DNA from 2 places in the Streptomyces sp. NBC_01261 genome. Region 2 is predicted to be linked to the other one. Evidence: riboswitches for the same ligand, from Rfam matches in the RefSeq annotation. Region 2 holds a riboswitch; the other holds the start of a gene.

Region 1 (14,231 bases), 5.1 Mb from region 2:
GACGGGCGAGGGCACGGCCCTGGCGATGATCGCGACGGGCCCGCCCGGCGGCCACATCGCCGACGCGAAGGCGAGCCTCCTCCCCGACGGCGGCTTCGATCTCGCCGTAGGCACAGCCGAGTTCGGCAACGGCACCACCACGGTCCACCGCCAGATCGCGGCCGGTGAACTCGCCACCACCGTCGACCGCATCACCGTCCGCCAGTCCGACACCGACGTCGTACGGCACGACACGGGCGCCTTCGCCTCCACGGGCACGGTCGTCGCGGGCAAGGCCACTCTGCGCGCCTCCCACGCCCTCGCCGACCAGCTGCTCGACTTCGCCGCCACCCACCTTCAACTCCCGCGCGCCGACTGCGCGTTGGCCGAGGAAGCCGTACTGCACCCGGGCGGCCGTCTCACCCTGAAGGAGCTGCACGCGGCTGGTGCGGCGGTCGGGGTGGAGTTCAGCGCCGACGGGCACTTCGGCGGCACCCCTCGCTCGGTGGCCTTCAACGCACAGTGGTTCAGGGTCGCCGTGGACCCGGGAACGGGCGAGATCCGCATCCTGCGCAGTGTGCACGCGGCCGACGCGGGCAAGGTGATGAACCCGATGCAGTGCCGGGGGCAGGTCGAGGGCGGGGTCGCCCAGGCGCTCGGCGCGACCCTCTTCGAGAACGTACGGATCGACGAGCGCGGCGCGGTGGAGACATCGGCCTTCCGCCGCTACCGGCTCCCCCAGTACGCGGACGTACCGCGCACCGAGGTCCATTTCATGGAAACGGCCGACGCCATCGGCCCGTTGGGCGCCAAGTCGATGAGCGAGAGCCCCTTCAACCCGGTCGCACCCGCCTTCGCCAACGCGCTGCGGGACGCGACCGGCGTGCGCTTCACGGAACTTCCGCTGACCCGAGACCGGGTGTGGCGGGCACTGGCCGACTCGCCGCATACCCACCGTCCACCCGTATCGCCCTGATCCCACTGATGTGCCGGGCCCCGCAACGGTCCTGCGGAAGCACCAGTTGCGGTCCGGCACGGTCCAGCGGGGTGTCATCGATGCTCACGGCGAGCAGAACAGGGGCATGAGCGAAGTCGGGGTCGATCTCGGCCCAGGACAGCAGCGCGTGGTGCCCGTCCGCACCGCTGACCGCGATGAGGAAACGCAGCCTGTCCTTGCGGCGGACGGGGTCGAAGCCGGGCCCGGCCGAGGACAGGACGTCGTAGAGACGGGGTCCCGCGAAGCGGTGCTCCTGGGTGCCGCTGGTGGCGCACTCGAAGCTGACCCGGACGCGGTGCAGCGGCCAGTCGAGCAGGTCGGGCACGGTCAACCGGGCCGGTCGGGCGAGGTCCCCCGTCAGGTCGAGCTGCGCGAGCGTCACGAGCCATCACCTCCCGGAATGTGGTACCCGGACGGCACTCCCGTACAAACGCACATGCGCACCCCACAAGCGAACAGCGCAGCTCATGCGATGCGACAGGAGACTTATGCCTTGCAAATGCGGCAGTATCATCGCGGCACGGCCGTTGCGGTCGTCCCAGGGCGCGACAACCCCTTTCATGAGCCCCTTTCATGAAGAGACCAGAGGAGTAGAACCGTGATGACCCGTTCCGCGCGTCGGACCCGCCGGACCCTGCAGGTTGCGGGGGCCGGAGCCGCCGCGCTGCTGGCCCTGAGCGCCTGCTCCTCCAGCGACGACTCGTCCTCCTCGAAGTCCGACTCCTCGGCGTCCGCGTCCCCGAAGATGTCCGGCACCGTCACCGTGTTCGCCGCCGCCTCGCTCCAGGAGTCGTTCACGAGCCTGGGCAAGGAGTTCGAGAAGGCGAACCCGGGCACCAAGGTCACCTTCAACTTCGGCGGCAGCGACACCCTCGCCGCGAGCATCACCGGCGGAGCCCCGGCCGACGTGTTCGCCGCCGCGAGCCCCAAGACCATGGCGATCGTCACGGACAAGGGCGACGGCGTCGGCACGCCGGCCACCTTCGTCCGCAACCAGTTGGAGATCGCCACCCTGCCGGGCAACCCCGACAAGGTGACCTCCCTGAAGGACCTCACGAAGTCCTCGCTGAAGGTCGTGCTCTGCGACAAGACGGTGCCCTGCGGTGCGGCGGCCCAAAAGGCTCTGACGGCAAGCAAGTTGAAGCTCACCCCGGTGTCGTACGAGGCGGACGTCAAGAGCGCGCTGACGAAGGTGGAGCTGAAGGAGGCCGACGCGGCGGTCGTCTACAAGACCGATGTGCACGCCGCCGGCAGCAAGGTCCAGGGCGTCGAGTTCCCCGAGTCCGCCAACGCCATCAACGACTACCCGATCGTCCTCCTCAAGAACGCGCCCAACGCCGTCGCCGCCAAGGCGTTCATCGCGCTGGTGCAGTCCGCCGAGGGCCAGAAGGTGCTGTCCGCGGCGGGCTTCCTCAAGCCGTGACCCAGCCAGACACCTCCGACGCCGCGGCCGAGACCCTCAAGGGCGGTCCGCGGCGTCGCCGTGTCCGGATGACCGGCCGCGGGGTGCCACTCCCCCTCCTGGTCCCCGCGCTGGTAGGCCTGGCGTTCCTGCTCCTCCCCCTGATCGCCCTGCTGGTACGGGCCCCGTGGCGGTCCCTCCCATCACAGCTGACCAGCACCGAGGTCTGGCAGGCACTCCAGCTCTCCCTGTTCAGCGCGACCGCGGCGACGGCCGTGAGCCTGGTCCTGGGCGTCCCCCTGGCCTGGGTGCTGGCCCGCACGGAGTTCCCCGGCCGCGGCTTCCTCCGCGCCCTGGTGACCCTCCCGCTGGTCCTGCCGCCGGTGGTGGGCGGCGTGGCATTGCTCCTTGCCCTCGGCCGCAACGGCGTCGTGGGCCAGTGGCTGGACTCATGGTTCGGCATCACGCTCCCCTTCACCACGACCGGCGTGGTGGTCGCCGAGGCCTTCGTGGCGATGCCGTTCCTGGTCATCAGCGTCGAGGGCACCCTGCGCGCCGCGGACCCCCGCTACGAGGAGGCGGCCCAAACCCTGGGCGCCTCCCGCTTCACGGCGTTCCGCCGGGTCACGCTCCCCCTCATCGCCCCGGGCATCGCGGCGGGCGCGGTCCTGGCCTGGGCCCGCGCGCTGGGCGAGTTCGGCGCGACGATCACCTTCGCCGGCAACTTCCCCGGCCGTACCCAGACGATGCCGCTGGCGGTCTACTTGGCCCTCCAGAACGACCCCGAGGCGGCCATCGCGTTGAGTCTGGTCCTGCTGGCGGTGTCGATCGCGGTCTTGGCAGGCCTACGGGACCGCTGGATGACCACGTCATGATCAACAGCCGTACGACCGCCCGCAGATCAGCCCCCTGGACGTGCACGTCATGACCGACACCGCCGACATCGAACCCACCGGTGCCCAGGGCCTCGACGCCCATCTCGTCGTGGACCGCGGCACGTTCCGCCTCGACGTGGAACTGACCGCGGCCCCCGGAGACGTCGTAGCCCTGCTCGGCCCGAACGGCGCGGGCAAGACGACCGCACTCCGCGCACTCGCGGGCCTGGTCCGCCTCACGGCCGGTCATCTACGGCTGGACGGCGCCGAGTTGGACCGCACACCACCGGAGTCCCGCCCGGTTGGAGTCGTCTTCCAGGACTACCTGCTGTTCCCCCACCTGACCGCGCTGGACAACGTCGGCTTCGGCCCACGCTGCCAGGGCGCGACGAAGGCGGAGTCCCGTGCGGTGGCCGCCGAGTGGCTGGACCGCATGGGCCTGGCCGAACACGCAACCGCCAAGCCCCGCAGACTCTCCGGCGGCCAGGCCCAACGCGTAGCCGTGGCAAGGGCGTTGGCGACCCGCCCGCGTCTGCTCCTCCTCGACGAACCCCTGGCCGCCCTGGACGCCCGCACCCGCCTGGACGTACGCGCCCAACTCCGGCGCCACCTGGCCGAGTTCGAGGCGGTCGCCGTCCTGGTCACCCACGACCCGCTGGACGCCATGGTGCTGGCCGACCGCCTGGTCGTGATCGAGCAGGGCACGATCGTCCAGGAAGGCACCCCGGCCGACATCGCCCGCCACCCGCGCACGGACTACATCGCCCAACTCGTAGGCCTCAACCTCTACAAGGGCAGCTCCGACGGCCACACGGTCACCCTCGACACGGGCCCCACGATCACGACGACGGAGGACCTCCAGGGCGAGGTGTTCGTAGCGTTCCCGCCGAGCGGGGTAACCCTCTACGGCAACCGCCCGACGGGTGTCAGTGCCCGCAACCTCTGGCACTGCGAGGTAGCGGGCCTGGAAACCCACGGCGACCAGATCCGCGTGGACCTCACCGGCGAACTCCCCCTGACCGCCGACCTGACGACGGTAGCGGCGGCCGAACTGGACCTCCACCAGGGCGCGTTGGTCTGGGCAACGGTGAAGGCAACCCAGACGCACGCGTACCCCGCCTGAGCTAACGCGCCCCAAAGGGACGCGGGACTGCGTCAATGTGCGGCTCCGCCGCAGGGCGCGGGGAAGTGCGCGACCAACCACGGCGGTGCCGCACTCAGGAGACGGCGCCTCGCGGCGCTACCAGCAGGCCACTCAGTCCTCGTACGCATCCAACGGCGGGCAGGAACACACCAGGTTCCGGTCCCCGAACGCCTGGTCGATCCGCCGCACCGGCGGCCAGTACTTGTCGGCGACGGACACACCGGCCGGGAAGACAGCCTCCTCACGCGTGTACGCGTGCTCCCACTCCCCACCCAGCGCGGCAGCGGTGTGCGGCGCGTTCCGCAGCGGGTTGTCCTCGCCCGGCCACTCCCCCGCGCCGACCTTCTCGATCTCCCCACGAATCGCGATCATCGCCTCGCAGAACCGGTCCAGTTCGATCAGGTCCTCGGACTCCGTCGGCTCGATCATCAGCGTCCCGGCCACCGGGAACGACATCGTCGGCGCGTGGAAGCCGTAGTCGATGAGCCGCTTGGCGATGTCGTCGACGCTGACCCCGGTCGCCTTACTGATCGGCCGCAGATCGATGATGCACTCGTGCGCGACAAGGCCACCGGGCCCGGTGTAGAGCACGGGGTAGTGCGGCTCAAGCCGCTTGGCGATGTAGTTGGCGCTGAGCACAGCCACCTGCGTGGCCCGCTTCAACCCCTCCCCACCCATGAGCCGGACGTAGGCCCAAGAGATCGGCAGGATCCCGGCGGAACCCCAGGGAGCCGCCGAGATCGGCCCAACTCCCGTCTCCGGCCCGGCCGCCGGCTGCAACGGGTGGTTCGGCAGATACGGCGCGAGGTGCTCACGCACACCCACCGGCCCGACCCCCGGCCCACCGCCACCGTGCGGAATGCAGAACGTCTTGTGCAGATTCAGATGCGATACGTCCCCGCCGAAGTGCCCCGGCTTGGCAAGCCCCACAAGGGCGTTGAGGTTGGCGCCGTCGACGTAGACCTGCCCGCCCGCCTCGTGGACCTGCGCGCAGATGTCGGCGACGTGTTCCTCGAACACCCCGTGCGTGGACGGGTAGGTGATCATCAGCACCGACAACTCGTCCCGGTACTGCTCGATCTTCGCCCGCAGATCCTCGACGTCGATCTCACCGTCCTCGGCGGTCTTCACTACGACGACCTTCATCCCGGCCATCACGGCGCTGGCAGCGTTCGTGCCATGCGCGGACGACGGAATCAGACACACGGTCCGCTGCTCATCGCCGTTGGCCCGGTGATATCCGCGAACAGCAAGCAGCCCGGCCAACTCCCCCTGGGAACCGGCGTTCGGCTGCAACGACACCTTGTCGTACCCGGTGACCTCGGCGAGCCGCTCCTCCAACTCCCGGATGAGCGTGAGGTATCCCTGCGCCTGCTCGGCGGGTGCGAAGGGGTGCAACTGCCCGAACTCGGGCCAGGTGACCGGCTCCATCTCGGTGGTCGCGTTGAGCTTCATGGTGCAGGAGCCCAGCGGGATCATGCCCCGGTCGAGCGCGTAGTCCCGGTCGGCGAGCCGACGCAGGTACCGCAGCATCGCGGTCTCGGAACGGTGGTCGCGGAAGACAGGGTGCGTGAGGTAGGCATCGGTGCGCAGCAGCCCGGCGGGCAAGGTGTCCTCGGCACTCGCATCAAGCGCCTCGATGTCGCCATCCACCCCGAACGCGGCCCATACGGCGGCCAGTTGGGCACGTGTGGTGGTCTCGTCGCAGGCGATGGACACCTGGTCGGCGTCCACGAGGTACAGGTTGACGCCGTCCTCGCGGGCGGCGGCGACAACCTCGGCGGCCCGGCCCGGAACACGCACGGTCAGCGTGTCGAAGTAACCACCGTGCACGACCTCGACACCGCCGACGCGGAGCCCGGCCGCAAGGATCGTGGCGTACCGATGCGTCCGCCGAGCGATGCCCTTCAGCCCCTCGGGCCCGTGATAGACGGCGTACATGCCGGCCATCACCGCGAGCAGCACCTGGGCGGTACAGATGTTGCTGGTGGCCTTCTCACGGCGGATGTGCTGCTCGCGGGTCTGCAGGGCGAGGCGGTAGGCCCTGTTTCCGTCGGCGTCGACGGAGACGCCCACGAGCCGCCCGGGCAGGCTGCGCGCGAACTTCTCGTGCACGGCCATGTATCCGGCGTGCGGCCCGCCGAAGCCCATCGGCACCCCGAACCGCTGCGTCGTACCGACCGCGATGTCCGCCCCCAGCTCGCCCGGCGACTTCAGCAGCGTGAGCGCGAGGAGATCGGCGGCGACGGTGACGAGCGCGCCGAGCGCGTGCGCCTGTTCGATCAGCGGCTTGATGTCGCGTACGGCTCCGGAGGCGCCCGGGTACTGCACGAGCACGCCGTTGATCTCGCGCTCGGCGATCCCGGCCGGGATGCCCTCGCTGAGGTCGGCGACGACGACCTCGACACCGGCCGGCTCGGCGCGGGTCTCGATCACGGCGATGGTCTGCGGCAACGCGTCGGCGTCGACCAGGAACAGACCCTTCTTGTTCTTCCCCATGCGCCGCGACAGCGCCACGGCCTCGGCGGCGGCCGTGCCCTCGTCGAGCAGGGAGGCACCGGAGGTGGGCAGCCCGGTCAGATCAGCGACCATCGTCTGGAAGTTGAGAAGGGCTTCGAGCCGCCCCTGGGAGATCTCCGGCTGATACGGCGTGTAGGCCGTGTACCAAGCCGGGTTCTCCATGACGTTGCGCAGGATCACGGGCGGGGTGAAGGTCCCGTAGTACCCGAGCCCGATCATGGAACCGAGGACCTCGTTGCGGTCCGCGAGGGAGCGCAGCTCGGCCAGTACCTCGGCCTCGGTACGGGCGCCCGGCAGGTCCAGAGCGTCGGCGTTCTTGATCACATCCGGGACGGCGGCGGCCGTGAGCTCGTCGAGCGAGCCGTATCCGACCTGCGCGAGCATCTTGGCCCGCGCCTCCTGGTCGGGTCCGATGTGACGCTGCTCGAACGGAATGCCCTGTTCGAGCTCGGAGAGCGGAATGCGAGGAACGGTCATCAGGGAGGCCTCCTGGTCGGACACGACCTTCGAGGGCACCACGACAGCGGGGTGCCGGACGGCCTCCCCCTCTGTCATCTCAACCTGAGAGCTTCACCGGCCACCCGAAGGTCACCGGCTTTCACCGTCGGTGAGAGCGCACGCCGTCGACACGCGCCCTGCTTTCCAGAGTGACCTCGTCCGTGCGGTACGTGAGCCTGAGAGATTCCGGGGAGGATTTGCTCCTTCGGCGCCTCCGATGAAGTCTGGAGGACTCTCCCGCACGGGGTCAGCAGCCGTTCGCCAGCCTACCAGCGCGCGTTGAAGCCGAGCTTTCGAGTGGCCACCTTCCCCAATGTGCTCTTTTGTAGTGCTTACGGATGAGTTGCGACCAGGAGGAGGGCCCGTGCAGACCGATATCGATCCGCGCAACCTGATCGGCCGCAAGGCGTTCGACCGCACCGGCGCCAAGATCGGCACGATCGACGAGGTCTACCTCGACGACGCGACCGGCGAACCGGAGTGGGCGGCCATACGCACCGGCCTGTTCTCCAGGGACGCCTTCGTCCCTCTGGAGCCCAGCGAACTGATCGAGGGCACCCTCCGCATCCCCTTCGACCGCTCCCTGATCAAGGACGCCCCCGACTTCGGAGTGGGCCGCCACCTCTCCCCCGACCAGGAACTCCAGCTCTACCACCACTACGGCCTCGACGTGGGCCCGCCTCCGTCACTCCCGGACCACGACTTCGGCAAGCTGGCGGGCTCGGAGGACAACTGAGCGGGGTCGGCGAACAGGGCGTCGCCGGGGCTTGGAGCCGCCGGGGGTGGTGACGGGGCGGGCGGGTCATCGGCGCCCGACACCACCAAGGGCGTCGGCACGTCAGGCAGGGCATCGGCACGCCCCTCGTCCGGTGGCAACGGCTCGGCCTGAGCAACCCCGAGGCTTGGCTCCGCCGACGACAACGGCTCGGCCGGTCGATCGCCGGTTCCATGCGCCGCCAACGGCATCGGCATTGCCATCGCCTCCGCCGCCAAGCCCCCCACCCTTCGCGCCACCAACGGCAACGGCTCCGCCAACTCCAGCTCAGGATCATCGGTCCGGAACGTCCGCACCCGCCCCGGCCCCGAATCCTCAGGCGTCTCGAACCGCACGGTCACCCGTCCCAGCCCGCTCCCCTGCACCCACCCGTGCCCGAACCCGGCGTGGCGCACATCGTGCCCCGCGGGCCAGCGCCGCTCCACCGGCGCCGCCGGCTCCTCACCCCCCTCCTCGTCGGTGCGCTCCTCCTCAAGAAGATCGACCTGCTCCCCCGCCGCCTGCGCGAACAGGTCCTCCTGCGTGTAGTCGGCGAGCCCGGAGACCCCCACCCCGAGCAGCCGTACCCCGCCCGTGGTGTCGACGGAGTCCAGCAACCGGGCCGCGGCCTCCCGCACCACCCCCGGGTCGTCGGTGGGCCCGCGCAGCGTCTCGGAACGGGTCAGCGTCGAGAAGTCGTACCGCCGCACCTTCAGGACGATGGTCCGCCCCGACAGACCGGCCGCCCGCAGCCGTCGCACGCACCGGTCGGCGAGCCGCTGGACCTCCAGGCCGACCCGGGTCCGGTCATGGATGTCCACGTCGTACGTGTCCTCGACCGACACCGACTTGGTCTCCCGCTCGGCCACCACGGGCCGCACGTCGTGCGCCAGCGCCATCGCGTACAGCGCGTGCCCGTGCGCCTTGCCCACCAGCCGTACGAGTTCGTCCTCGCCCGCCTCGGCGATCTCGTCGACCGTGGTGATCCCGGCCCGCCGCAGATGATCACCCGTCGCCGGTCCGACCCCCGGCAGCGTGCGCACCGACAACGGCCCCAGCAACGCCCGCTCGGTCCCGGGCTCGATCAGTACGAGCCCGTCCGGCTTGGCCCGCTCGGAGGCGATCTTCGCGATCATCTTGGAGGCGGCCAGGCCCACCGACCCCGTGAGCCCCGTGACCGCCCGTATGTCGGCCCGCAGCCGCTCCCCGGTCAGCCGCGCCGACTCCGCGTCCCGGGCCGCTCCCCCGGCCTCCAGGTCCACGAACGCCTCGTCCAGGCTCAGCGGCTCCACCAGCGGCGACAACGCCCGCAGCAGTGCCATCACCTGTTCGCTGATCGAGCGGTAGAACCCGAACCTCGGCACGAGATACGCGGCGTTCGGCGCGAGCCGCCGCGCCTGGGCCATCGGTATCGCCGAATTCACCCCGAAGACCCGTGCCTCGTACGACGCGGTGGCGACCACCCCGCGCGGCCCGAGCCCGCCCACGACGACGGCCTTCCCGCGCAGGCTCGGCTTGGACGCCTGCTCCGCCGAGGCGAAGAAGGCATCCATGTCGAGATGCAGGATCGTAGGCGCGGTTCTCACATCTCCGATGCTGCCCTACGCCACTGACAATGCCCCGCTACGGCTCCCTCCGGCCCCTCAGACGGCCCGGTTGCGCCGCCTGGCCAGCTCGTCCGCGGGGTTGGACCCGACGAGCGTCTCACCGGTGTCGACGCGCTCTCCGTGCAGCTGCGACAGGGCGCTCTCGACATCCCGCCACACGACCCCGACGGCGATCCCGAAGATCCCCTGGCCGCCCTGGAGCAGCGCGTGCACCTCGTCCGGCGACGTGCACTCGTAGACCGTGGCGCCGTCGCTCATCAGCGTCATACGCTCCAGGTCACGGAAGCCGCACTCCCGCAGGTGCAGGACGGCGCTGCGGATGTTCTGCAGCGACACGCCCGTGTCGAGGAACCGCTTCACGATCTTCAGGACGACGACGTCCCGGAAGCTGTAGAGCCGCTGCGTCCCCGACCCGTGTGCGGGCCGCACGCTGGGCTCGACGAGCCCGGTACGCGCCCAGTAGTCCAGTTGCCGATAGGTGATGCCGGCCGCCGCACAGGCCGTGGGCCCCCGGTAACCGATCTCCTCGGACGCCATGGACGTCGCCCCTCCGCTGCTCGGCACTGCCGCCGGCCGCTGCGGAATGCGATCGGCCGTACTGCCGTGAAGCGGGTACGGACCTCTGTCCCCGAAACTGCGTTCCGGGGCACCCCCAGCCGTACCGTCGCCGCTGCTTCTCACGCCGACCTCCGTCCTTGACCTGCCTTCTCGACGGTAGGCAGTCACCAGGGGTGCGTCAACGATCGCCACACTCGGCACGCCGAGTGATAGTCACCCAAGGAGTGGTTTCCCGTGTCCCACCGCGGGGAAAGGCTAGCCGAATGCGCTCGCGGAGAGCCGCAGGACGCTCTCACACGCCGGTGGCAAATGCCGGCATTTTCTCGCCGACCCCCGGCTCACTGGCTGTTGGTGCCGAAGTCCTCGGGCGAGATCTGGTCGAGGAACTCGCGGAACTTCTCCACCTCGTCCTCCTGCTCGTCCGGAATCGCGATGCCCGCGTCGTCGAGCACACCGTCACTGCCGTAGATCGGCGTCCCGGTGCGCAGTGCCAGCGCTATGGCGTCGGACGGGCGGGCGCTCACCTCGACGCCGCTGGCGAAGACCAGCTCCGCGTAGAAGACGCCCTCCCGCAGATCCGTGATGCGCACTTCGGTCAGCTCCTGGCCGACGGCCTCCAGCACGTCCTTGAACAGGTCGTGGGTCAGCGGTCGTGCGGGGGCCATGCCCTGCTGAGCGAAGGCGATCGCCGTCGCCTCCCCGGGCCCGATCCAGATGGGGAGGTAGCGGTCGCCTCCCACTTCACGCAGGAGCACGATCGGTTGGTTGGAGGGCATTTCGACCCGGACACCTACGACATCGAGCTCGTTCACACAGCAACCCTAGGCCGTGCCCGGGACGTTTGGGTAGTCGGGCCGAGAACGGGTGACCGATCAGGCAGCCGCGAGACCGCCCGTCTCAGGGCAGGCGAACGCCGAGCGCGGTCTGCACCAGAGCGGCGTGCAGCTTCACCGTGAGCCCCGCCAGTTCCTTCGTACGGGCCTCCGCGTGGGCCCTGGTCTGCGGATTGCGGTGGCGCTTGAGCGGGGCCACCACCTGGTCGACGAGCCCGGCCTCACGATCGGCGGCGGCCTTCATGGCGCGCAGATGCCGCGGTTCGATCCCGAACCGCCCGAGTTCGAGGACAAGTCCGGCCACGGTGACGGCTTCCGCGTCGTAAACCCCGTCCGGCAGCGGGGCGATGAGTCCGTACGACTCCCATTCGTCGAGCTCCTGCTCGCCGATCCCGGCAGCGGCCATCAGCTCGGCCCGCCCGATCCGGGCGACCGTGGGCGCCTCCACGGGCTCCAGGACGACCTCGCCGTCCCGCTGCCGCCCCACGGTGGGCAGGGGCGCGGCCTCACCGCGCTCCATGGCGTCGAGATGCTCGCGGATCACCTTGAGCGGAAGATAGTGGTCCCGCTGCATCCTCAGGACATGGCCGAGGCGCTCGACATCGGCGGGGCTGAACTTGCGGTACCCGGAAGGGGTCCGCTGCGGCTCGACGAGACCCTCCGACTCCAGGAAGCGAATCTTGGAGATGGTGACTTCGGGGAACTCGTCGCGCAGCATGTTCAGCACCGTGCCGATGCTCATCAGCCCGATGTCCGCGGCGGCGGTACCGTGCCCGGCACCGCCGCTCGGTGTTTGAAGCATGGACCTTCCTGGGGGAATCCCCCGGACCCAGTCCGAGGGAGGGTCAGTAACCCCGCTGGCTCGCGTAGAACACCAGCCGGTACTTGCCGATCTGAACCTCGTCACCGTTCGCCAGCGAGACCGAGTCGATGCGCTCGCGGTTGACGTACGTGCCGTTCAGGCTGCCGACGTCGGCGACCGTGAACGAACCGTCAGGAGAGCGCCGGAACTCCACATGGCGGCGCGAGACCGTCACGTCGTCCAGGAAGATGTCGCTCTGCGGATGACGGCCGGCCGTGGTCAGCTCGCCGTCCAGCAGGAAGCGGCTGCCCGAGTTCGGACCGCGCCGCACCACCAGGAGCGCCGAGCCCAATGGCAGGGCGTCGACAGCGGCCTGCGCCTCCGGGGAGAGCGTGGGCATCTGCGTCTGACCGGTCACTTCGGCGTCGTAGGCCTCAAGACCGGAGATGGAGATGGTGGAGGTCGTCTCGGACGGACGCTCCGGGGTCGCGCCGGGGCGCAGCGGCGCACCGCAGTTGGAACAGAAGCGGCTGTTCTCCGCGTTGCGGTTACCGCACCTCGTACACACCAGGGCCGACATAGGGGAAAACCCTCCACCCGTACTTGAGGTTGACGGTTGCCCGAAACCTATGTCGCCGGACTGCGCAGGGTCAACCGACGCCGCGCCCTGGCCGCCGACCTGGTCGCGGAACAGCGGGCGCTGGCCTTCTGCGTCCGGTTGTGCGCGGTGGCGAGCGGTCTGGTTGTCGCTGCCCTCTTTCGCACTCTTGCCGAACAACTTCGCAAACAACTTCACGGGCGATTCCCCTTGACCGAAACAGACCCGCCCGTGGGGCAGGACGAACCCTGATTGAACACACCGGTTGACCCGGACATCCTCACAACGTCCGTATCCACCAGACAGTTTCCACCACGCACCACCCAATCGGTGCGTCGACCCCCCGCAACCTCATGCCCTCGCCTGACGGTCCCCATGCACCCCCGGTTCACCGGGAGGACGACCGAGCGTAGTCAGGCTGCTTCGCCGCTCGCAAGGCATCCACGACGATCTTGGCCGACCGCCCGACGGTAACGGTGGCCTGCTCCTTCTCAAGAGTCTGCACCACGCCTCCAGGGATGTTGAGCGCCGGTTCGAGATCCTGCGGCTTGCCGATGACCTTGAAACGATAGGGGGCGTTGATCTTGTTCCCGTCGACGCTCACGCTCTTGCCGGAGTCCGTCAGATACGTGTTGGCGACGACCCGCACATCGTTCACCTGGATCGCCTCCGCGCCGGCCGCGCGCAACTCCTGGACCGCGTCGAGCAGCATGTCCGCCTCGACCGTTCCCTTCGTGTCGTCGATGGTCATCGTGATGCCGGGGCCCTGCGCGGCCACGGTGCCCGCCAGAATGCCGAGTTGCTTCTCCTTCTCGGCAGTCTGCTTGCGGGCCTCCTCGGCCTGGTCGGAGCTGTTCTCCAGCTCGTCGCGCTGTTTCTGCAGACCCTGCTTCTCGTCTTCAAGACGCTGAGTACGGTCGTCCAGTTCATCGAGAATGCGCACAAGATCTTCCTGCCGCGCCCCACGCAACGCGCTGTCGCTGTTGCTGTTCGAGGCGACCTGTACGGCCAGCCCGAAACCGAGGCCGAACAGCAGCACCGCGACGATGAGTTGGGCCCGGCTCACGCGCGGCGGCCACAGCCCCTGCACCAGCCGCTGCCGACCCGTCACGGTGGGCCCGGACTTCTCCTCGGGTGCCTGCGCCTCCGAGGAGACAGACGCCGGAATCTCTTCGGGCAGTTCCCTGCGGAGCCTGTGTTCAGGCCGCTCGTCCTCGTTGCTCATCGACCTCACGCCCGGAAGACGTGCCGGCGAATGGCCGCGGCGTTGGAGAAGATCCGGATACCGAGGACGACCACGACACCCGTGGACAGTTGGGCACCGACGCCCAACTTGTCGCCCAGGAACACGATCAGGGCGGCCACGACCACGTTCGACAGGAACGACACCACGAAGACCTTGTCGTCGAAGATCCCGTCGAGCATGGCCCGCAGACCGCCGAAGACCGCGTCGAGCGCCGCGACGACGGCGATCGGCAGATAGGGCTCGACGACCACCGGCACCTCAGGCCGGACGAGGATTCCGGCCACCACTCCCACGATGAGGCCCAGTACGGCGATCACGATGTGCCCTTCTCAGTTCTCGGCTGTGCTGTACGTACGATCACACTCGGCGCGGCGGGCAGCCGGAGATCGTTCTCCACGGCGATGGTCGCCCTGATGCC
Region 2 (14,231 bases):
GGGTCGTGGACGTGACGACATCCGCGTACGGGACGGGGTTCGGGTGCAGCCCGGCCGCGACCAGGCCCGCGAAGTGCGCCATGTCGACCCACAGGAAGGCCTCGACCTCGTCCGCGATCCGGCGGAACTCCGCGAAGTCCAGCTGGCGCGGGTACGCCGACCAGCCCGCGATGATCACCTTCGGGCGGTGCTCCTTGGCGAGCTTCTCCAGCTCGGCCATGTCGACCAGACCGGTCGTCGGGTCCACGTGGTAGGCGACCACGTTGAACTGCTTGCCGGAGAAGTTCAGCCGCATCCCGTGGGTCAGGTGGCCGCCGTGCGCCAGGTCCAGGCCGAGGATGGTGTCGCCGGGCTGGGCCAGCGCGAACAGCGCGGCCTGGTTCGCGGAGGCGCCCGAGTGCGGCTGCACGTTGGCGTACTCGGCGCCGAACAGCTCCTTGACCCGGTCGATCGCGATCTGCTCGGCCACGTCGACGTACTCGCAGCCGCCGTAGTAACGACGGCCCGGGTACCCCTCGGCGTACTTGTTGGTGAGGACCGAGCCCTGCGCCTCCATGACCGCGACCGGAGCGAAGTTCTCCGAGGCGATCATCTCCAGCGTGGACTGCTGCCGGCGCAGCTCGGCGTCGACGGCCGCGGCGATGTCCGGGTCGAGCTCGTGCAGGGGCGTGTTCAGAACAGACATCAGGTGTACGACTCCTCAGCCGGCGGAAAACGCGGTGTACTCGTCGGCGGAGAGCAGGTCGCCCGGCTCCTCCGCGACGCGCACCTTGAACAGCCAACCCCCCTCGAAGGGGGCCGAGTTCACCAGCGACGGGTCGTTCACGACGTCCTCGTTGATCTCGGTGACCTCGCCACCGACGGGCGAGTACAGGTCGGACACCGACTTCGTCGACTCCAGCTCACCGCAGGACTCGCCCGCGGTCACCGTGGAGCCGACGTCGGGGAGCTGGGCGTAGACGACATCGCCGAGCGCGTTGGCCGCGAACTCGGTGATGCCGACCGTCGAGACGCCGTCCTCGGCGACCGACAGCCACTCGTGCTCCTTGCTGTAGCGCAGCTGCTGGGGGTTGCTCATGGCCTGAATTCTCCTGTACGCGGGGGAGTGCTGATGAATGGGGTACTACGGAGGACATCGGCGGACAGGGGCGATCCGCCCCGGGTCACGGACGTGACGCTACGACGACTGTCACTTCTCGCGCTTGTAGAACGGCAGCGCCACGACTTCGTACGGCTCGTGACTGCCCCGGATGTCCACGCCGACACCGGTCGTGCCCGGCGCGGAGTGCGCGGCGTCGACGTAGGCCATGGCGATGGGCTTGCCCAGGGTGGGGGAGGGGGCGCCGGAGGTGACCTCGCCGATCACCTGGCCGGCGGCGACGACGGGGTACCCGGCGCGCGGGACCCGGCGGCCCTCGGCGACGAGCCCGACGAGGACGCGCGGCGGCTGCGAGGCGGCGCGCTCGGCGGCGGCCTCCAGGGCAGTACGCCCGACGAAGTCGCCGTCCTTCTCGAACTTCACGACCCGGCCGAGCCCCGCGTCGAACGGCGTCAACGAGGTCGACAGCTCATGCCCGTACAGCGGCATGCCCGCCTCCAGGCGCAGGGTGTCGCGGCAGGACAGGCCGCACGGGATCAGCCCGACCCGGGCTCCGGCCTCGGTCAGCGCGAGCCACAACTTCTCCGCGTCGGCGGGGGAGACGAACAGCTCGAAGCCGTCCTCGCCGGTGTACCCGGTGCGGGCGATCAACGCGGGGACGCCCGCGACCGTGCCCGGCAGACCGGCGTAGTACTTCAGGCCGTCGAGGTCGGCGTCGGTGAGCGACTTGAGGATGCCGGGGGACTCGGGACCCTGGACGCCGAGCAGGGCGTACGCGTCCCGGTCGTCGCGGACGACGGCGTCGAAGCCCTCGGCACGCTCCACCAGCGCGTCCAACACCACCTGGGCGTTGGAGGCGTTGGCGACCACCATGTAGGTGGAAGACGCAGCCTCCGTGTCGGCCAGCCGGTAGACGATCAGGTCGTCCAGGATGCCGCCGTCGGCCCGGCAGATCATGGTGTAGCGGGCGCGGCCGAGGCCCACGGAGGCGATGTTGCCGACGAGGGCGTAGTTGAGGAGCTGGGCGGCCTGCGGTCCGGTGACCGTGATCTCGCCCATGTGGGAGAGGTCGAAGAGGCCGGCCTTCGTGCGGACGGCGAGGTGCTCGTCGCGCTCCGAGCCGTAGCGCAGGGGCATGTCCCAGCCGGCGAAGTCGGTCATCGTCGCACCGAGCGAGCGGTGCAGCGCGTCGAGCGCGGTACGGCGCTTCTCGGGGGTGGCGGTACTGCTCATCGGTCGGTCTCCCAAGGCATGACGGCGAGGTCGTTCCTCCCCATCTGTCATCGGGACCTGAGAGGTTCGCCATGACCGCACGCGGAACATGGGTTGCACCTTGGGTGGGACCACCGTCGCCGGCGGTCCGCTTTTCAGATGTGCCTCGCCCGCGCGGTAACGGGGCCTGAGAGATTCAAGGGAGGGACTTGCTCCTTCGGCGCCCCAGCAACAGCTGGCTGGGGACTCTCCCGCGCGGATTCAAGCGGCCGGTATGCAGTTAGGCGGGCACATCATCGCACAGGCTTTGTAACAGGCCTGTGGCCGGACGCGAACGGAACCGCGAGACACCGTGCATTACCTTCTCTTTACGTTCAGTGGGGAGAACCTTTCCCGACCCCGCAGGGAGGACGATCACGGTGACAAGGACCACGGTGTACGCCACGACCTCGGCCGTAGCGCTGCCCGAGCAGCCCTCGGCTCCGGCCAGGGAGGCATGCCCGGCCCGCCCGGTGCCGACGGTCCGTGATCTCCGCGAGCGCGGCGGACACAGCCCGTACGGACTCCGCTTCGGCCCCCGCGACCTGGTCGTGGTCACCGGCCTGCCCGGCAGCGGCAAGTCCACGCTGATGCGGCGCGCGGTGGCGGGCGCCGACGGCGTCCGCGTCGACAGCCAGGACACCCGGGACCGCTGGGAAGCCGGCATGTCCCGCATGTTCCGCACCCCCGGCCTCCTCCCGTACGCGGTCTACCGCCCCCTGGTCCGTCTCGCCCACTACGCGGGACTGCACCGCGCCCTGCGTTCCGCGTCCGGAGCCGTCGTGCACGACTGCGGTACGCAGACGTGGGTGCGCGGCTGGCTGGCCCGCGCCGCCGGGCGCCGGGGCGGCGCGCTGCACCTGGTGTTCCTCGACGTCAGCCCGGACACCGCGCTCGGTGGCCAGCGCGAGCGCGGACGCGGGGTCTCGCGGTACGCGTTCCTGCGCCACCGCAGGGCCGCCGCCCGGCTGTTGCGGGCGGTGGAGCGCGGTGATCTGCCCCGGGGCGTCGACTCGGCGGTCCTCCTGGACCGGGACGCGGCGGACGTGCTGCGCCGGATCGACTTCGCGGACTGAGCCGCTAGCCTTTTCAGCCACAGCAGGGTTACAGCAGGCGGTTTCACCAGCAGGCGGTAGGTAGATGGACTTCCCGGCGGACTTCCCAGGTCAGGCGTACCCCCACCCGCATCCGCACGGCGGATGGCCGGGCAACGAGCTGGAGGAGGTGCTCTCCGCGTCCCTCGGCATGCCCTCGGCCGGCGGCCGGATCGTCGAGGTGCTCGGCCGCAGCTTCGTCTGGGTCCCGCTCCCCAGCGGCGGCGGCCCGCAGAGCGGCCCCCTGGACCTGCCGACACTGGACATCGAGGGACAGGCGTTCGTCCCGGTCTTCAGCTCCGAGGAGCAGTTCCGCCAGGTCGTCGGCTCGCATCTGTCGTTCACGATCGCGCCGGCGGTGGAGTTCGCCCGCGGGCTGCCCCCGCAGGTCGGCATCGCGGTGAACCCGGGCGGCATGGTCGGCGTCCCGCTCCCGCCTCTCGCGGTGGCCGAGCTGTGCCGCATCGGCCGCACCGCCCTCGACGGCCCCACCAGCGGTGGCCGCGTCCGCCTCTTCGAACCCGACTGGCAGGACGACCCGGTCGACTTCCTCGCCGCGGCCTCCGCCGAGTTCGCGGCGATCGGCGTGGTCGGCTCGGCCCGCCGCTGCCTGGCCTCGATCGAGACGGCCGCCCCGGTCATGTTCGTGGGCGTCGAACTCACCAACTGGGACGGCGACTTGAGAGCGGCCCCGATGGAGGCGTTGGCGCGGGCGCTGGGCCAGGTCACGGTCCAGTGGCAGGTCAACCTGGTCCTGCTGGACGTCACCCAGGACCCGGTGGCGGACTGGATGAGGCAGACAGTGCGCCCCTTCTATACACAGGGTCACTGAGGCGCCCCTTCAGGGGAGCGGGGAACTGCGCACCCGGCCACGAGCGACCCGCGCTCGCCAACGCACACAAGGCCCCCACCCCTTGGGCGCTTAAGCTGTTCCCCATCACAGGGCACCTACAAAAAGGAGCGGACACGTGAGCGCCAGCGGCACCGCGACCGGCCAGGTCGAGCACATGCTGCGCCAGGTGACGCCCGGGCGCTACGACGCCTACGAGGCGCTCCTGCGCGCCCTCGCGACCCCCCACTCCGGTCAGATCTGGATGCTCCTGTGGCACGGCCAGTCCGGCTCCCCGGACGCCCAGTACGGAAACATGCAGGTCGACAAGTACGGCTACGCCCCCTGCGTCACCTCCGCCCAGGAACTGTCGGCGAGCGGCTGGAACCGCTCCTACGAGGTGGTCGACGGCCTGGATGTCGCCCGCACCCTCTACCCCGACCACTTCGGCCTCTGGCTCAACCCGCACGCCCCCGGCGGCGGCGTCGGCATCCCCTGGCTGGACCTCCGCCGGATCGCCACCGGCCTGGAGCGCCAGCCGGCCGGGCCCCTGCGGCTGTCGGAGCCGGGTATCGAGATCCCGCAGTTCTACGCCACGCTCACGCAGAACGCCCACCGCACCCCGGCGGTCCGCGCCCTGCGCCGCGCCTGGGTGCAGCCCGCGCTCGGAGCGCCGTATCTCGCGATCGGCCTGGACGTCTACGACACCAGTCCGCCCGCCGTGGACTCGGTGCGCGGCATGATGCAGCAGTCGATCGGCGCGGTCCCCGACGGGCTGCCGGTCTCGACCGTGGCGATGTCCGACGAGTACGACCCGGTGGCCCTGTGGCTGCGCGCCAACGCCCGCCCGTTCTACGACCGCGAGGCCCACGCGGCGCCCGCCCAGGCGGGTGGGTACGGATACCCACCCGTCCGTGGTGGATACTGAGCCCGCGAGTCCTCTTCTCAGCTTCTCCGCAGGATTTACGTCTACGACACTTTTCTTCGCGCGTAGACGGCGGTGTGGTGCCCCGAAAGACGCCGAATTTCCGTTCTGTCCCAAGTGCCCGGCGTCCGGGGGGCGTTACCCACTGTTCGGATAACGGAATCCCTAGTTAAGCATCACGGTTGCGCATACTTTCGCCGTCAGACCTGGCGGGTGATCGCAGCCACGCTGAAGACTCGCGACTCAGACACAGGGTCCAGGGACCCATGTCCACAGCAAGTCGACAAAGCCGCTAATCCGCGGCAGGCGTAAGCCGGTAACCACCGGCGAGAGGGGTCGGGTCACAGTGACCGCACCGATCGAGACCACGGGGGCGGAAGCCGGGGCGCAGCCGGAGGCTGTGCTCGTCGGCGCCGAGAAGGGGCAGATCGAGGGCCGTTCCCTTGGACAGATCGCCTGGACCCGGTTCAAGAAGGACAGAGTCGCCGTCGCCGGCGGCGTCATCGTCGTCCTGCTGATCCTGGTCGCGGCACTCTCCCGTCCGATCCAGTCGATGTTCGGACTGGATCCCGACGCCTTCCACCAGAACCTGATCGACGCCAACACCTCGCTGCCCAAGGGCGGTTGGGGCGGCATGAGCTGGGACCACCCGCTCGGCGTGGACCCGCAGTTCGGCCGGGACGTCGCCACCCGCATCCTCGAAGGCTCCTGGGTGTCGCTGGTGGTCGCCTTCGGCGCCACGATCCTGTCGAACGTGATCGGCACGATCCTCGGCGTCGTCGCGGGTTTCTACGGCGGCCGGGTCGACTCGATCATCAGCCGCCTGATGGACACCTTCCTCGCCTTCCCCCTGCTGCTCTTCGCCATCGCGATCTCGGCGACCCTGCAGGGCGGCGCCTTCGGCCTCAGCGGTCTGCCGCTGCACCTGAGCGTGCTGATCTTCGTCATCGGCTTCTTCAACTGGCCCTACCTGGGCCGGATCGTCCGCGGTCAGACCCTCGCCCTGCGCGAGCGGGAGTTCGTGGACGCCTCCCGGGGGATGGGCGCCAGGGGGCCGTACATCCTCTTCCGGGAGCTGCTGCCCAACCTGGTCGGCCCGATCATCGTCTACTCGACGCTGCTCATCCCGACGAACATCCTCTTCGAGGCGTCCCTCAGCTTCCTCGGGGTCGGTATCCAGCCCCCGCAGGCATCCTGGGGCGGCATGTTGCGGGACGCGGTCACCTATTACGAGGTCGACCCCGCGTACATGATCGTTCCCGGCCTCGCCATCTTTGTGACCGTCCTGGCGTTCAACCTGCTGGGCGACGGTCTCCGTGACGCTCTCGACCCCCGCAGCCGCTAGGGCCCGCACCCGAGAGTCCATCAAGTTTCCGACAATGGAGGAAGCAGACCATCATGCGAAGGTCAGCGCTGGCCGCAGTTGCGGCCATCGGCTCCGCGACACTGCTCATGGCAGGTTGCAGCAAGGCCGATGACAGTAAGAGTGACAACGGTGGTACGAAGGCGGCTGGGGCCAACGCAGCGACCAAGGACGTCGTCAACGCCTCTACGCACAAGGGCGGGACGGTCACCTACGAACTGTCCGACGTTCCGGACTCGTTCGACCCGGGCAACACGTACTACGCGTACATGTACAACTTCAGCCGGCTGTACGCCCGGCCGCTGATGACGTTCGAGCCCGGCCCCGGTTCCAAGGGGAACACCCTGGTCCCGGACCTCGCCGCGAGCAAGGGTGTCTCCAGCGACGGCGGCAAGACCTGGACGTACAAGCTGCGTTCGGGCCTGAAGTACCAGGACGGCACGGCGATCACGTCCAAGGACGTCAAGTACGCCGTCGAGCGTTCGAACTTCGCGCGTGACGTCCTCTCCCTCGGCCCGAACTACTTCCAGCAGTTCCTGGTCGGCGGCAAGGACTACAAGGGCCCGTACAAGGACAAGAGCGCCGAGGGCCTCAAGTCCATCGCGACGCCGGACGACACCACCATCGTCTTCCACCTGAACACGGCCTTCCAGGAGTTCGACTACCTGGTCGCGGCGCCGCAGACGGCTCCGGTGCCGCAGGCGAAGGACAAGGGCGTCGACTACGTCAAGAACATCGTGTCCTCCGGCTCGTACCAGTTCTCCAGCTACGAGGACGGCAAGTCGGCCACCCTCGTGCGCAACAAGAACTGGGACCCGAAGACGGACCCGCTGCGCAAGCAGTACCCGGACAAGATCGTCGTGAACCTGAAGGTCAACGCCGACACGATCGACAAGGACGTCCTCGCGGGCGACGCGATCGACATGGGCGGTACGGGTGTCCAGGCCGCGACCCAGGCGCAGCTGCTGACCTCCGCCGACAAGAAGGCCGGCACGGACAACACCTTCGGTGGCCGTCTCGTCTACATGGCGATCAACACCAAGGTGAAGCCGTTCGACAACGTGGCCTGCCGCAAGGCCGTCGAGTACGCCATCGACAAGGTCTCCGTGCAGACCGCCGAGGGCGGCCCGATCCGCGGTGAGATCGCCAGCACCGTTCTGCCGCCGGACATCACCGGCTACGAGAAGGCCGACCAGTACGCCACCACCGGCAACAAGGGTGACGTCGCCAAGGCCAAGGACCAGCTGAAGGCCTGCGGCAAGACGTCGATCTCGACGAACCTGTCGGCCCGCAGCGACCGTCCGCAGGAGATCTCCGCGGCCACCGCGATCATCAACTCGCTGAAGGCCGTCGGCATCAACGCCAGCCTGAAGCAGTACCCGTCGGGCAAGTACTTCACCGACTACGCGGGTGTCCCGAAGTTCACCGAGCAGCAGAACATCGGCCTGATCATGATGCAGTGGGGTGCCGACTGGCCCTCCGGCTACGGCTTCGAGCAGCAGATCCTGAACGGTGAGGCGATCGGTGCCTCGGGTAACACCAACCTGTCGCAGTACGACAACAAGACGGTCAACAACCTCCTCGCCAAGGCCATCGGCACCGAGGACGTGACCACCCGTAACAGCATGTACGCCCAGATCGACAAGCAGACCATGAGCGACGCGGCCCTCGTTCCGCTGACCTACTTCAAGGTCCTGCTGGCCCGTCCGGCGAACTACAGCAACCTGGTGTCGACGGCGGCCTTCAGCGGCCAGTACGACTACCTCAACATCGGCACCGCGAAGTAGTCGTAGCCCCGGAAGGCAGGTGAAGGCATTGGTGCCCGCGGGCTTTGCGGCCCGCGGGCACCAGCGCCGATCCCCGTGATCTCGTACATTCTCCGTCGGACGGTCGCAGCGGTGATCCTGCTGCTGGTCGTCTCCGCGGTCACCTTCGGCATCTTCTTCCTGCTGCCACGGCTCGCCGGCCAGACCGCGGACCAGCTGGCCCAGCAGTACATCGGGAAGAGCCCGTCGGCGGCGGACATCGCCGCGGTCAAGCACAACCTGGGTCTGGACCAGCCCCTTTACCTGCAGTACTGGCACTTCATCAAGGGGATCGTGGCGGGCGCCACCTACAACCTCGGCCCCACCACGGTGCACTGCGACGCGCCCTGCTTCGGCTACTCCTTCAAGGACCACGTCGAGGTCTGGCCGCAGCTCACCTCCCGCCTTCCGGTCACCATCTCGCTGGCCTCCGGCGCCGCCGTGCTCTGGCTGCTGTCCGGTGTCACGGTCGGTGTGATCTCCGCGCTCAAGCCGCGGTCGTTCTTCGACCGCGCCTTCATGGGCGTGGCGCTCGCGGGTGTCTCGCTGCCCATGTTCTTCACGGGCAACCTCGCCATCCTGCTCTTCACGTACCAGTGGCCGATCTTCGGCCGCACCTACGTCCCGTTCACCGAGAACCCCGCGCAGTGGGCCAACACGCTGTTCCCGGCGTGGTGTTCGCTCGCGCTCCTCTACTCCGCCATCTACGCGCGGCTCACCCGCTCGGGCATGCTGGAGACGATGAACGAGGACTTCATCCGCACGGCCCGCGCCAAGGGCCTGCGGGAACGCAACGTCGTCGTCAAGCACGGTCTGCGGGCCGCCCTGACGCCGATCATCACCGTCTTCGGCATGGACCTCGGTCTGCTGCTCGGCGGTGCGCTGATCACCGAGTCGGTGTTCTCCCTGCACGGCATCGGCCAGTACGCGGTGCAGTCGATCGAGAGCAACGACCTGCCCCCGATCCTCGGCGTGACCCTGCTCGCAGCGTTCTTCGTAGTGATCGCAAACCTTCTGGTGGACCTGTTGTACGCCGCCGCCGACCCGCGGGTGAGGCTCTCGTGACCGACCTTTCCAAAACAGGCGCCGCGGTCGGCGAGCCCGTCGACACGGCCAAGTCCGCCCCGAACGCCTTCCTCGAAGTCCGCGACCTCAAGGTGCACTTCCCGACCGACGACGGCGTGGTCAAGTCCGTCGACGGGCTCAGCTTCTCGTTGGAGAAGGGCAAGACCCTCTCCATCGTGGGCGAGTCGGGTTCCGGCAAGTCCGTCACCTCGCTGGCGATCATGGGCCTGCACCGGCTCGGCCCGCGCGGCAAGAACGTGCGGATGACCGGCGAGATCTGGCTCGACGGCCAGGAACTCGTGGGCGCCCAGCCGGACGAGGTGCGCAAGCTCCGCGGTCAGCAGATGTCCATGATCTTCCAGGACCCGCTGTCCGCGATGCACCCGTACTACAAGATCGGCGACCAGATCGTCGAGGCGTACCGGGTCCACCACGACGTCAGCAAGAAGGTCGCCCGCAAGCGCGCGATCGAGATGCTCGACCGGGTCGGCATCCCCGAGCCGGCCAAGCGTGTCGACGGCTACCCGCACGAGTTCTCCGGCGGTATGCGCCAGCGCGCCATGATCGCGATGGCCCTGGTCAACAACCCCGAACTGCTCATCGCGGACGAGCCGACGACCGCCCTGGACGTGACCGTCCAGGCGCAGATCCTCGACCTCATCCGGGATCTGCAGAAGGAGTTCGGCTCCGCGGTCGTCCTGATCACCCACGACCTCGGTGTCGTCGCCGAGATCGCCGACGACGTCCTGGTCATGTACGGCGGCCGGTGCGTGGAGCGCGGTCCCGTCGACGAGATCTTCGAGAAGCCGCAACACCCGTACACCTGGGGCCTGTTGGGCTCGATGCCGCGCATCGACCGGGAGACCTCGGAGCGGCTCATCCCGGTCAAGGGCCAGCCGCCGAGCCTCATCAACGTCCCCTCGGGCTGCGCCTTCCACCCGCGCTGCCCGTACGCGGACATCCCCAAGGGCGACGTCACGCGAACCGTGCGCCCCGAGCTGGAGCTGGTCCCCGGCGGGCACTGGTCCGCCTGTCACCTCCCGGCTGAGGACCGTACGCGGATCTGGACCGAAGAGATTGCGCCGAAGCTGTGAGCGATACGAACAAACAGACCGCCACCGCGGTCGTACCGGAGCAGGCGGCCTCCTCGGAGGAACGTGAGGTGCTGCTCAAGGTCGAGGGCCTGAAGAAGCACTTCCCCATCAAGAAGGGGATCCTGCAGCGTCAGGTCGCCGCGGTGAAGGCCGTCGACGGCATCGACTTCGAGGTGCGCAAGGGCGAGACCCTGGGCGTCGTCGGGGAGTCGGGCTGCGGCAAGTCGACCATGGGCCGGGTCATCACCCGGCTCCAGGACCCGACGGGCGGCTCGATCCACTTCGAGGGCCAGGACATCACGACCCTCAACTCGGCCGGGATGCGTCCGCTGCGGCGGGACATCCAGATGATCTTCCAGGACCCGTACGGCTCCCTGAACCCCCGGCACACCATCGGCTCGATCGTCTCGGCGCCGTTCCGGCTCCAGCGCGTGGAGCCCGAGGGCGGGGTGCGCAAGGAGGTCCAGCGCCTTCTGGAGCTGGTCGGTCTGAGCCCCGAGCACTTCAACCGCTACCCGCACGAGTTCTCCGGCGGCCAGCGCCAGCGCATCGGCATCGCCCGCGCGCTGGCCCTGAAGCCGAAGCTCGTGGTGGCGGACGAGCCTGTGTCGGCGCTCGACGTGTCGATCCAGGCGCAGGTCGTCAACCTCATGGACGACCTCCAGACGGAGCTCGGCCTGACGTACGTGATCATCGCGCACGACCTCTCCGTCGTCCGCCATGTCTCGGACCGCGTCGCGGTGATGTACCTCGGCAAGATCGTCGAACTCGCCGACAGCACCAAGCTGTACGAGTCGCCGATGCACCCGTACACCAAGGCCCTGATGTCGGCCGTGCCGGTGCCGGACCCCAAGCGCCGGGGCGCCAAGAGCGACCGCATCCTGCTCAAGGGCGACGTCCCCTCGCCGATCTCCCCGCCCAGCGGCTGCCGTTTCCACACGCGCTGCTGGAAGGCCACGGAGATCTGCCGGACGAAGGAGCCCCAGCTGATCGAGCTCCGGCCCGGCCAGCGGGTCGCCTGCCACCACCCGGAGAACTTCGCGGACCAGGCCCCGCAGGACACCGTCCTGCTGACCGCCGCGAAGGAAGCGGTGGAACTGGTGGGCGCGGCGGTCCTGGAGAAGGCGGCGGAGGCCGGGGCGGGAGCCAAGGCCGACGCGGTAGCGGAGGCCGAGCCGGAAGCCGAGGCTGAGGTGGCCGAGGTCGCTGCCGTGACCGAGGCGGCGGTCGCGCCCGCCGCGACCGAGAAGCCTTCGGCGCCGGCAGCGGCTGTCATCGCGGAGCCTGCTGCCGCCGAATCCACGGCTGCCGTCGAATCTCCGGCGGACGCCGAGGAATCCGCGGCGGAGGCGCCCGAGGCCGCCGATGCGGAGTCGGCGGAGACCGCGGCGGAGCGGCCCGTCGCCGACACCCCGGCCGCCTCCTCCCAGGAGACCCCCGAAACCCCGGCCGCCGCTTCCCCCGAAGCGGAATCCGGCGATCAGGAGTCAACTGCCAAGTAGCACATGACGAGTTGGTAAAGTCATGTTCATGTCGAAACGGGAGAGTGCAGAGTCGAGCGCGTCCGTCTGATCGGAAACGCACCCGAAAGGGACGACTCATGGCACTCTCCCGTTCGGCACGTCTGGGGGCCCTCGCGACAGCGGCGGCCTCTTTTCTTGTCATCGCCGCCTCCTCCGCCCCCACCCCCGGCGCCGACGGCATCGGTGACCCCTACTTTCCCCAACTCGGCAACGGTGGCTTCGACGCCCGGCACTACGCCCTCGACGTCGCCTACAACCCCGACACCGACCGCCTCGACGGGCGTACGACGCTCACCGCCCGTGCCACCCAGAACCTCTCCTCCTTCGACCTGGACCTCCAGAAGCTGGAGGTCACCAAGGTCCAAGTGAACGGAAGACGGGCCCAGTTCACCCGCACCGGCGACGAACTGCGCATCACCCCGCGGGACTTCCTCCGCAAGGGCAGGGACTTCACCGTCAGCGTCACCTACGGCGGTGTCCCCGAACCCCTCAACGGCCCCATCGTGTTCGGCTCCGACTACGGCTGGATGAAGACCCCCGACGGAGTCTTCGTCGCCTGCGAACCCAACGCCGCCTCCACCTGGTTCCCGTCCAGCGACCACCCCTCCGACAAGGCCACCTACGACATCCGCATCAAGGCCCCCAAGGGCCTGACCGGAGTCTCCAACGGCCGGCTCGTCTCGACGTACAGCAAGGGCGACTCGACGTACACCCACTGGCGCGAGAGCAAGCCCATGGCGACCTACCTCGCCACCGCCACCATCGGGAAGTTCGACGTCAGGACGGGGAAGACGCCCGGCGGCATCCCCATCTACGTCGCCATCGACCCCGTCCTCGCCAACAGCAACAGCGTCGACGTGTACGCCGTGACCGCCGCCGCCACCGACTACTGGTCGCAGCTCTTCGGGCCGTACCCCTTCGAGGAGACCGGCGCGATCGTCGACGACATGCCGCAGGCCGGGTTCTCGCTGGAGGTGCAGAGCAAGCCCGCCTACTCCGCCGTGCGCAACGAGACGACGATCGTGCACGAGCTGGCCCACCAGTGGTTCGGCGACTCCGTGTCGGTCGCGCACTGGAAGGACATCTGGCTCAACGAGGGCTTCGCGACCTACGCCCAGTGGCTGTGGGCCGAGCACCAGGGCACCCGCACCGCGCACGACTCGTTCCTGGCCGGCTACAACTCCCGCCCCGCCGACAGCTCCTTCTGGCAGACCGTCGTGGCCGATCCGCAGCGGGACACCATGTTCGCCTCCGGCGTCTACCAGCGCGGCGCGATGACCCTCCAGATGCTCCGCGAACGCATCGGCGACACCGCGTTCTTCAAGCTGCTGCCCGCCTGGACGAAACTCCACCGCTACGGCAACGGCGACACCGCCGGGTTCATCAAGCTCGCCGAGAAGGTCAGCGGGCAGCAGCTCGACGACCTGTTCCGGACCTGGCTGTACACCCCGGGCAAGCCCACCCTGTAGATCCACCTGGGCCCCTGTGGATCCCCCGCGAGTAACAATGTGGGGTGCTTCAGCAACTGTTCAGCCCCTCCGTCCAGCACACGCTCGACCTCGTCGGCATCTTCGTGTTCGCGATCTCCGGCGCGCTGCTGGCCGTCCGCAAGAACTTCGACGTGTTCGGCATCGCCGTGCTCGCCGAGGTCACCGCGCTGGGCGGAGGGGTGTTCCGCGACCTCATCATCGGGGCGGTGCCCCCGGCCGCCTTCACGGACCTGGGCTACTTCAGCACCCCGCTCTTCGCCGCGCTCCTCGTCTTCTTCCTCCATCCGCACGTGGAGCGCATCCAGTCCGGCGTCAACGTCTTCGACGCGGCCGGCCTCGGCCTGTTCTGTGTCACCGGCACGGTCAAGGCGTACGACTACGGGCTCGGCCTGACCGCCTCGGTGGCCCTCGGTCTCGGGTCCGCGGTCGGCGGCGGTGTGCTGCGGGACGTCCTGGCCAACGAGACTCCGTCCCTGCTCCGCTGGGACCGCGACCTGTACGCGGTCCCCGCCATCGTCGGCGCCACCATGGTCGCCATGTGCATCCGCTACGACGTGCTGGGCCCGTTCACCAGCGGGCTCGCGGTCGTCACCGCTTTCGTGCTGCGCCTGCTCGCGATGCGGTTCCACTGGCGAGCTCCGCGTGCGTGGAACCGGAGGTCGACCGTGCGTGAGGAGTAGTGGTGGTCCCGGT

Evidence for each region. A riboswitch is a leader RNA that binds a small molecule or an ion and turns the genes downstream of it on or off. The one in region 2 is predicted to bind glycine.
Region 1: another riboswitch for glycine. It lies ahead of gcvP (aminomethyl-transferring glycine dehydrogenase); the one in region 2 lies ahead of gcvT (glycine cleavage system aminomethyltransferase GcvT).

Annotation. Positions count from the first base shown of each region.
Region 1 is NZ_CP108463.1:9,017,373-9,031,603, reverse strand. It holds gene OG226_RS40290 (molybdopterin-dependent oxidoreductase) at 1-955, shown strand, start outside; gene OG226_RS40285 (molybdopterin-dependent oxidoreductase) at 870-1,358, opposite strand; gene modA (molybdate ABC transporter substrate-binding protein) at 1,578-2,399, shown strand; gene modB (molybdate ABC transporter permease subunit) at 2,396-3,253, shown strand; gene OG226_RS40270 (ABC transporter ATP-binding protein) at 3,303-4,376, shown strand; gene gcvP (aminomethyl-transferring glycine dehydrogenase) at 4,509-7,394, opposite strand; glycine riboswitch at 7,570-7,665, opposite strand; gene OG226_RS40260 (PRC-barrel domain-containing protein) at 7,780-8,151, shown strand; gene OG226_RS40255 (DNA polymerase IV) at 8,073-9,755, opposite strand; gene OG226_RS40250 (MerR family transcriptional regulator) at 9,813-10,457, opposite strand; gene OG226_RS40245 (bifunctional nuclease family protein) at 10,673-11,146, opposite strand; gene ftsR (transcriptional regulator FtsR) at 11,232-11,969, opposite strand; gene OG226_RS40235 (FHA domain-containing protein) at 12,013-12,894, opposite strand; gene OG226_RS40230 (DUF881 domain-containing protein) at 12,956-13,792, opposite strand; gene OG226_RS40225 (small basic family protein) at 13,798-14,130, opposite strand; gene OG226_RS40220 (DUF881 domain-containing protein) at 14,127-14,231, opposite strand, start outside.
Region 2 is NZ_CP108463.1:3,884,688-3,898,918, reverse strand. It holds gene glyA (serine hydroxymethyltransferase) at 1-685, opposite strand, end outside; gene gcvH (glycine cleavage system protein GcvH) at 701-1,078, opposite strand; gene gcvT (glycine cleavage system aminomethyltransferase GcvT) at 1,190-2,332, opposite strand; glycine riboswitch at 2,367-2,476, opposite strand; glycine riboswitch at 2,477-2,575, opposite strand; gene OG226_RS16680 (AAA family ATPase) at 2,725-3,426, shown strand; gene OG226_RS16675 (enhanced serine sensitivity protein SseB) at 3,491-4,276, shown strand; gene OG226_RS16670 (enhanced serine sensitivity protein SseB C-terminal domain-containing protein) at 4,413-5,201, shown strand; gene OG226_RS16665 (ABC transporter permease) at 5,545-6,543, shown strand; gene OG226_RS16660 (ABC transporter substrate-binding protein) at 6,597-8,348, shown strand; gene OG226_RS16655 (ABC transporter permease) at 8,424-9,431, shown strand; gene OG226_RS16650 (ABC transporter ATP-binding protein) at 9,428-10,525, shown strand; gene OG226_RS16645 (ABC transporter ATP-binding protein) at 10,522-12,027, shown strand; gene OG226_RS16640 (M1 family metallopeptidase) at 12,126-13,517, shown strand; gene OG226_RS16635 (trimeric intracellular cation channel family protein) at 13,562-14,218, shown strand; gene OG226_RS16630 (alpha/beta hydrolase) at 14,127-14,231, opposite strand, start outside.